DNA from 2 places in the Hydrogenophaga sp. L310 genome. Region 1 is predicted to be linked to the other one. Evidence: predicted binding sites of a transcription regulator. Region 1 holds the regulator's gene; the other holds the start of a gene.

Region 1 (4,673 bases):
TCGTGTTCGCTGCCGTGGTGTGTGAAGCATCCTATGTGGTGATCGGCAAGAAGCTGACTGAAGGCCTCGGGCCCAAACGCATCTCTGCCATCATCAACCTCTGGGGTTTTGCGCTGGTCACGCCGTTTGGCTTGTGGGCAGCGTGGCATTTCGATTTCATGGCAGTCAGCGGCGGAATCTGGGGCCTGCTGGTGTTCTATGGGCTCGCCGCCAGCATGTGGACCGTCTGGCTGTGGATGACCGGGCTTCGGACCGTACCTGCCTCACGTGCGGGCGTGTTCACGGTGATGCTACCGGTTAGTGCCGCGGCCATCGGGGTGCTGTTCATGGGAGAACGGTTGACGCCGTTGCAGATGCTGGCGTTCGGTATCGCGCTACTGGGCTTGATCCTGGCAACCCTGCCCGCTCGCCAGTCGACCAGGCGCTGACCCGCTTCAGCTACCGGTCACAGGCAGAACAAGCCAGTGGGGTTGGTCAGCCCCATCCAGAGTGCCCAGCCAGAAGTCAGCGCAAGCGCCAAGCCGGCCAAGCGGATGGCCCAAGCTCCCGATTGACCGCCTCGCAGGCGCAGCAACAACCAGGGTGCCGCCGTGAGGGAAATGGAAGTACCCAATGAGAACAGTGCCATGATGGCAGCTCCCTCGAACACGTTCGCCGAGAGCGATGCCACGAGCAAGGCGGAATACAGCAGACCGCACGGCATGAACGCCCAGCCGATACCCAACACAATGGGCGCACGGGGGCCCAAGCGGGTAAGCACCGGGCGTGCCTTGCGCCACAGCGATTGGCCCAGGCTGTCAATCCAGGCGGGTTGGCGTGCTTGCCAGATCAGTGCCAGCCCAAGGAGAAATGCCGCCGCGTGGAACATGGTCCAGAGCGGCCGGATCGCGATGGTGTTGGTCCCCAGCACCGCAAGCCCCTGGACCGATCCCGCTGCAAAAGCGCCGAACAGTGAATAACCCAGCATGCGACTGAACTGGAACGACCACAAAGCCTGCGTACTGCGAGCTCCCGCCGCGCGGCTGATCCCGGCGCAGGCTGCACCGCACATGGCAACGCAGTGGGGGCCCCCCACGATGCCCATGAACAGGGCCGTGATCGCCATGGAAGTTTGCATGAAAGAACTGTAGCAGTGTGTGCGTCTTGGCCTTCGAAGGCAAAGTCAAACCCGCACCCACAAGGATTGGATGCTTTTTCCAGCGCACGCGCCAGCTCGTGCGCATTTCTCGCGGGCCGAGCCTCGCCCCAGGTCTCCGAATTGACCGTTCAGATGATCTTTGAAAACCGGGCCCGGTCCAGATCAACCTGCAGGTTCTTGTCGAACACCATGGCAATGGCCCGGACCAGATACCAGCCTGTCGGCGTGACCTGAACACCGCTGTCATCCAGGGTGACCAAGCCGTGTTCGGCCAGTCCGGCCAACACCTCGAGTTCACGCGCGAAGTAGCTCTTGAATTCGATCAGATGCCCCAGTTCGATCGATTCGTACTGCAGCTGACCCTGACACATGATGGACATGATGACGGCACGGCGCAGCAGATCATCGCGCGTGAGCACAAGACCACGCACGATGGGCAGCCTGCCCTGATCGAGGGCATCGTAGTACTCCTCCAGCGTCTTGGCGTTCTGGCTGTAGGTGGCACCGATGCGACCAATAGCGGAAACCCCCAGAGCGATCAGATCACAATCGGGCTGCGTGCTGTAGCCCTGAAAGTTGCGATGCAGGCGGCCCTGGCGCTTGGCAACCGCGAGTGCATCCGTCGGCAGGGCGAAATGGTCCATGCCCACGTAAACATACCCGGCATCGCTCATGGCATCCAGCGATGCTGACAACATGGACAGCTTGTCGCCAGGACTGGGCAACTCGGCGGAAATGATGCGACGTTGTGGCTTGAAGCGGGACGGGAGATGCGCATAGGCGTATAGCGCAATGCGGTCCGGCCGCAACTGGTTCACTTGCGCGAGCGTGCGTGCAAACGACTCGGGCGTCTGCAGCGGCAGACCGTAGATCAGATCAACGTTGACCGACTCGAATCCGATCTTGCGCGCAGTGTCCACCAGCGCGAACACCTGTTCAGCGGGTTGCACGCGGTGCACCGCTTTCTGAACGGCAGGGTCGAAATCCTGGACACCAAAACTGAGACGGTTGAAGCCCAGTCTCGCCAAGGTCTGAAGCCGCTGGTCGGTCACGGTCCGGGGATCCACCTCGATCGAGTACTCGCCACCCGGCACCAACTTGAAGTTGCGCCGGATCATCGTCATGAGATCCTCAAGCTCTGCATCGGACAGAAAGGTAGGCGTGCCGCCACCCAGGTGCAACTGGGACACGCTGTGCCCCTTCCCAAAATGCTGGACCTGCAACTCCACCTCACGTGACAGGTAGCGCAGGTATTCGGCCGCCCGTTCGTGGTGTTTGGTGATGACCTTGTTGCAGGCGCAGTAATAGCAGACCGACTCGCAGAACGGAATGTGTACGTAGATGCTGAGCGGAAGGGCCAACGAGCCGGCTCTGCGCTGCTCCAGCGCTTGTATATAGTCGCCCTCGGTGAACGCTTCCACAAAGCGGTCAGCTGTCGGGTACGACGTGTACCGCGGACCGGGAACATCGAATCGCTTGAGCAATTCATCGGAAATGGCGTGACTCACAAACTGTTCTCCAATGCTGAGCCCCGAATGTGCACCAGGCTCGCAGATCCTCCCTTGATCTTGATCAAGCCCCGGTGTGTTCGCAAGCCATCGCTCCCACGAAGGGCCTGGCGCGCGGTCATTTCCTCGACACAAGTCCCAGCTATGCGTTAAGCTCACCACCGATTTCCGGATAATTTATGGACGCACAAAGCATCAAAGTCGCCTGTTCGAGCTGCAACCTGCGAGAATTGTGTCTACCCATGGGTCTCAACCCAGACGAAATGGACAAGCTCGACAATGTCATTTCGGCGCGGCGACGCATCAAACGCGGGTCGGCACTTTTCAGTACGGGTGACCGGTTCACCTCGCTTTACGCGGTGCGTTCCGGCTTCTTCAAAACCTGTGTCACCACGGCCGATGGCAGGGATCAAGTGACCGGCTTCCAGATGACCGGAGAGATCATCGGCCTGGATGGCATCGTGAGCGACCGCCATTCCTGCGATGCCATCGCACTGGAAGATGCTGAAGTCTGTGTGATGCCGTTTGATCAAGTCGAGGAACTCTCCCGAGAGTTCACCACCCTTCAACACCATGTGCACAAGATCATGAGCCGCGAAATTGTGCGCGACCACAGTGTCATGCTGCTGCTTGGCAGCATGCGCGCAGAAGAACGCCTCGCGGCGTTCCTGCTGAACTTGGTTCAGCGCCTGCACGCCCGCGGCTTCTCCCAGTCCGAGCTGATTCTCCGCATGACACGCGAAGAAATTGGTAGCTACCTGGGCATGAAGCTGGAGACGGTGAGCCGCACTTTTTCCAAGTTCGTGGACGAAGGCATCATCGAGGTCAAACAGCGTTACGTCCACATCAAAAACACCGAAGGGCTCAAGCTGATCGTGCCCCCCCCGACCGGTCACTGAACCCAACATCTGTCCCAACAGGAAGCCTCAGCTGGAAACACTCCGCTGGGGTTTTTTATTTTGGAGATCTGCAGGAGCGTTCAGGAACAAGATTCATTCTTGGCACAATCCCGCGGCCGCTGATCCGGCGGGACAGGACACCGGTTCACTTCAAAAGGTGACATGGACAGCAAAGAGGTGAGTGCACTCGACACCATGGCCACGATCCAGAAGGTGAAAAATGCCAGCGTGTAGACCGCTGGACGAGACAACTCCAGAGGAGCCCCAAACCAGTGAAGATCACTCGGATCGATCATGGCAAACACGATCATCTCCAGAACCGCCGCCACCAAAAATGCGGGCCACGCAATCCACATCCATCGTTGAGCCGTCATTCCTGTTTCTCCTCGGGTGTTGTTGTGATCGATTCCGGGCATAACCGGTGCATAGTCGTTCAGGCCATGGCTTGGGATAGTCGCAGCACGCGCTATTACTTCGTCGGTGGCACCACAGGGGAGGCTGCGTGGTTCCGAGCCTGGTGAGCCGGTTGAAGTTGAATCAGCGCTTCGGCACGAGCTTGTCCGTCCAGCATCTGGGCCGCCTTCAGGTCGCGCTCAAAGTCGGCCTTGTTGAGCACCGGGTCTGCGCCCTTCACTGCAATGACGGCCGTGATGATGGCGGCCACAACAACCACCAATGGCCCCCCCACCACCAGCCACATGTGGGGAACGCGCCACCAAGGAATCGGGAGCTGTTCATTGACCGGTGTTTTGAGTATTGTGGTGTTCATAGAGAATCTTGAAACGGGTTGACTGAAAGTGGTGCTCAGCGCGGTACCAGGAAGGCCGCTTTTTCGGTGACACGTGTGCCCGAATCTCCGACAGCCTGGATTTCGAAATAGATGGAATGGGAACCAGTGGCAGCGGTTCCCGGGGGAACCTGGACCCGCATGACCGCAGAGCGTACTTCCGTCGGCAATACTTCAATCTCTGTTTCCGACGCAATGGCAATGCCCGGCAACCCGGAAACACCGATCACATAGCGTTGTGAGCGCTCGGTCGCGTTCATCACCTGCAACCGGAAGACGTTTTCGATGCGTCCCTGTTCCACCATGCGTGCCAACGCACCGCGGTCCCGGATGACATCAAC
Region 2 (4,673 bases), 410 kb from region 1:
GGGCCGGTTCCAGCGCCACAACCGCCTCGCGCACCGGCGCCAGCAGCAGCGGATCGCGCGCCACCTGGTTGACCAGTTTGCGCACCAGGTCTAGGCCCACGGCCTGCGACACGCGTTCGGCCTGCTGTTTGAGGTCGAGCAGCACCCGTGTGCGCTCATGCGGGGCGGCGTAAGGACCCCAATGGTCCGATCCCAGCTGCGAACCGATGCTGACCGCACGCGCAGGCCGGTCAACAACAGGCAGGCCGCGAAACTGCACACGCTCGCGATCAACCACCACTTCGTCCAGCAGGGGCAGATCCGCCTGGGCCTGGGCGATCCGCTGCTCGCGCGTCAGCTGCTCGTAATAGCCCGAATCGAGGGCCTGTTCGAACCGGTCGCCGCGCTCGGCCAGGAAATCGTGGAATACACGATGGTCCAGCCGGGTCTGGGCGCCGGCCAGGGCCGTCATGGGCGGCAATGGTTCGCTCTGTTCGCCGGATCCGGCCGCGGTGGGCGCCAAGGTCTGGGCATCCCAGTTCAACAGGTCGCGCCGGGCTGGGGCCGAGCCCGGGCTCGCCTGCGGATCGTCCACCAGCCGAATGCGGTAACCCGCCTCCTGCACATTGGCCTGCTGCAGCCGCAGCGCCAACTGCTCGTAGAGCTGGCACAGCCCGCGACCGAGCGGGGCGGCCAGGTGCTGCAACCACAGAGAGCGGATCTCGGGATCGCGTTCGATCTCGGCGATGAGGTCGCGCAGCACCCGCACAAACACCGAAGGACGCAGCGGGTTCTTTTCCACCTGCACGGTCTCGAAGCCAATCAGCGAACTCATGCGCGCATCCAGCGCCGCCAGCGCCTGCTCCACCACCGGCATCAGGTCCTGCAGCAGACGGGCCGACTCCAGCGATTCGGACACCGACAGGTCATCCACCAGCGCCAGCAACGAGGAGTCGGACAGCAGAGCCAGCGACGAGGTTCGCCCGTCTTCGTCCCCTCGCTCGAAGGCCTCGCGCAGACGCACCGGGTAGGCATCGGTCAGCGCGCCCCGGTGCTGCATCATGGCCCAGCACGCGCGGGCGATGCGCTGTCGCTCGCCCACCTCGCCAGCTTTCGCCTCGGACGCCTGCAGCGAGTTCACCGCCGCATCGACGCAGCGACCCAGCAAAGGTTTCGCCTGGCGGGCGACCTCATCAAAACATTGATCGAGCAAGTGTGACGAATTCGGCATATATCCTCGAATTTATACCGTCCGCCTCTTGTTCGAATGCAAGGCAATGGCAACGACCTGTTACCAGTGCGACCGTCTATCCCCCGATCACGACCGTCCGACGGTTCTCCTTCATCAGTCCATTTCGATGGGTTCGCCGAACTCGAACACGCCCGGGTGACGCACCGGGTCCACCCTCACCGGGATCACCGACTTGGGCGGGTACTTGCCTTCCAGCAGCAACTTCGAGAGCGGGTTCTCGATGCGCTGCTGGATCGCGCGCTTCAAGGGTCGGGCGCCAAACACCGGGTCGAACCCGACTTTGGCCAGTTCTTCGAGGGCCGCCGGCGCCACTTCCAGACGCAGGTCCATCTTCTGCAGTCGCGCCTGCAGGGCTTTCAGCTGGATCGCGGCGATGGACGCGATGTGCTGTGCGTCGAGCGCGTGGAACACCACGGTCTCGTCGATGCGGTTCAAGAACTCGGGCCGGAAGTGGTCCTTGAGCTCGCCCCACACGGCTTCCTTGATGTCGTCGTAGGGCTGGCCGACCATGGCCTGGATCAGGTGCGAACCGATGTTGCTCGTCATCACGATCACGGTGTTCTTGAAGTCCACGGTGCGACCCTGGCCATCGGTCAGGCGACCGTCGTCCAGCACCTGCAACAACACGTTGAACACGTCCGGATGCGCCTTCTCCACCTCGTCGAGCAGCAGCACGCTGTAGGGCTTGCGGCGCACCGCTTCGGTCAGATAGCCGCCCTCCTCGTAGCCCACGTAGCCCGGCGGCGCGCCGATCAGGCGGGCCACGGAGTGTTTCTCCATGAACTCGCTCATGTCGATGCGGATCAGGTGGTCTTCGCTGTCGAACAGGAAGCCCGCCAGCGCCTTGCACAGCTCGGTCTTGCCCACGCCGGTTGGGCCGAGGAAAAGGAAGGAACCGGTCGGGCGGTTCGGGTCGCTCAGGCCCGAGCGCGAGCGGCGGATGGCGTTGGCCACGGCCGAGATCGCTTCATCCTGCCCCACCACGCGGGTGTGCAGCTTGTCTTCCATCACCAGCAGCTTGTCACGCTCGCCCTGCATCAGCTTGGCCACGGGAATGCCGGTGGCGCGCGCCACGACCTCTGCGATCTCTTCGGCGCCGACCTGGGTGCGCAGCAGTTGCGGACCCACACCCGCGCCGCCCTTGGCCTTGCCGGACTCTTTCTCCTGCGCTTCCATGAGCTGCTTTTCCAGCTCGGGCAGCTTGCCGTATTGCAACTCGGCCACCTTGGCCAGGTCGCCCTTGCGGGTCAGGCTCTCGATCTGCTGGCGCAGCTGGTCGATCTCTTCGCGCACCTGCGCGCTGCCCTGGGCGGTGGCCTTTTCGGACTTCCAGATTTCGTCCAGATCGGCGATCTCTTTCTGCAGCTTGGTGATCTCTTCTTCGATCAAGGTCAGCCGTTTCTGCGAAGCCTCGTCCTTTTCTTTCTTCACCGCTTCGCGCTCGATCTGCAGCTGGATCAGCCGGCGGTCGAGCTTGTCCATCACCTCGGGCTTGGAGTCGAGTTCGATCTTGATCTTGGCCGCGGCCTCGTCGATCAGGTCGATCGCCTTGTCGGGCAGGAAACGGTCGGTGATGTAGCGGTGGCTGAGTTCGGCCGCGGCGACGATGGCCGGGTCGGTGATGTCCACGCCGTGGTGCACCTGGTAGCGCTCCTTCAGGCCGCGCAGGATGGCGATGGTCGCCTCCACCGTCGGCTCGCCGACCAGGATTTTCTGGAAGCGGCGCTCCAGCGCGGCGTCTTTTTCGATGTACTTGCGGTATTCGTCCAGCGTGGTCGCGCCCACGCAGTGCAGCTCGCCGCGCGCCAGCGCGGGCTTGAGCATGTTACCGGCGTCCATCGCGCCTTCGGCCTTGCCCGCTCCCACCATGGTGTGCAGCTCGTCGATGAAAACGATGGTCTGGCCTTCGTCCTTGGCCAGTTCGTTCAGCACGGTCTTCAGGCGCTCTTCAAACTCGCCGCGGAACTTGGCGCCGGCCAGCAGCGCGGCCATGTCCAGGCTCAGCACGCGCTTGCCCTTGAGCGAATCCGGCACTTCGCCGGCCACGATGCGCTGCGCGAGGCCTTCGACGATCGCGGTCTTGCCCACGCCGGGCTCGCCGATCAGCACCGGGTTGTTCTTGGTGCGGCGCTGCAGCACCTGGATGGCGCGGCGGATCTCGTCATCACGACCGATCACCGGATCGAGCTTGCCCAGGCGGGCGCGCTCGGTCAGGTCCATGGTGTATTTCTTCAGCGCTTCGCGCTGGCCCTCGGCCTCGGGGCTGTCCATCTTCTGGCCGCCGCGCACGGCCGTGATGGCGCTTTCCAGGCTCTTGCGGGTCAGCCCGTTTTCGTTCGCGATGCGGCCGATATCGCCCTTCTGGTCGGCCACGGCGAGCAGGAACAGCTCGCCGGCGATGAACTCGTCACCGCGCTTGATGGCTTCCCTTTCGGTGGCCTGCAACAGCTTGGCCAGATCGGAGCCGACCTGCACCTGCTCCTGTCCCTGCACTTCGGGCAGGCGCTTCACAGCCGCCTCGGCGGCCTTGGCCAGGCCCTGAACGTTCACGCCAGCGCGCTGCAGCAGCGACTGCGGGCCGTCGGCCTGGCGCAGCATGGCCAGCAGCAGATGGGCCGGATCGATGTAGGCGTTGTCGTTGCCGAGCGCCAGGGTCTGGGCTTCGCTCAGGGCTTCCTGGAACTTGGTGGTGAGTTTGTCGAGTCGCATGAAAGAGCTCTCCGGAAAATTTGATTACCCGGCATTTGGAGCGATTCCCCGGGTTTTCAAGGTGGTTTTTCCAGCTTGCGCCCGCGTGCACCACATCGTCTTGACGCAGATCAGCCGATACCCGCCCTTTGGGGGCCGTCTGGACCGGCGCCGCTCAACGGCGCCAGTAGGCGTAGGTCCAGGCGGTGGTCAAGCCCAGCCGGCGGTACAGCGCGAGCGCCGGCCCGTTGTCCGCCACGACCTGGAGAAACACCCGGTGAATCCCGCGGCGCAAGGCCTCTTCGGCCATGGCCTGCAACACCCGCCCGGCCAGGCCCCGGCCCCGGTGCGAGGCGGCGGTGCGCATGCCGTGCACGCTGAGCCAGCCGTGGCCGTAGGCCGCGGCCCCGCAGGCCACCGTCTGCCCGTCTTCGCGCAGGCTGGCAAACAGCGTCCCGGTGGCCCGGCTCAGCGAGCGGGCACGGCTCGCACCGTCCACCGGATCCAGGCCTTCGCCCAGGAACATCGCCATCCAGGCGGCGTCGGGCGTGTCCGCCAGGTCCGCCACCGGCCCGGTCTGCGCCATCAGCAAGTCCTGCACGCGGCCACACTGCGTCAGCGTGGGCTGGGCGCGCGCGAAGCCCCGCGCTTGCAGCCCCTGGTGCAGGGCTTCGAAGGCCGGTCCATCAGGCAGGCGGAAGGCCGGCACGAAACCCTGGGCAGCGTAGCGGTCGAGGATGTCGTCGAGCACCGC

Evidence for each region. The regulator FNR, encoded in region 1, switches genes on or off when oxygen is low (the NO sensors DNR and NnrR bind a similar motif). The targets are predictions, from matches to a motif close to TTGATNNNNATCAA.
Region 2: a site for FNR is predicted at 4,041-4,054, ahead of clpB (ATP-dependent chaperone ClpB). Genes of this name have one in related genera too.

The regions. Positions count from the first base shown of each region.
Region 1 covers NZ_JBVPZA010000001.1:41,173-45,845, reverse strand. Annotated here, with positions in the region: gene AC0GNO_RS00220 (DMT family transporter) at 1-428, shown strand, start outside; gene AC0GNO_RS00215 (sulfite exporter TauE/SafE family protein) at 446-1,105, opposite strand; gene hemN (oxygen-independent coproporphyrinogen III oxidase) at 1,267-2,646, opposite strand; gene fnr (fumarate/nitrate reduction transcriptional regulator Fnr) at 2,826-3,545, shown strand; gene AC0GNO_RS00200 (hypothetical protein) at 3,626-3,919, opposite strand; gene AC0GNO_RS00195 (nitrogen fixation protein FixH) at 4,015-4,314, opposite strand; gene ccoG (cytochrome c oxidase accessory protein CcoG) at 4,350-4,673, opposite strand, start outside.
Region 2 covers NZ_JBVPZA010000001.1:451,746-456,418, reverse strand. Annotated here, with positions in the region: gene AC0GNO_RS02195 (DUF1631 family protein) at 1-1,210, opposite strand, end outside; gene clpB (ATP-dependent chaperone ClpB) at 1,325-3,940, opposite strand; gene AC0GNO_RS02185 (GNAT family N-acetyltransferase) at 4,095-4,673, opposite strand, start outside.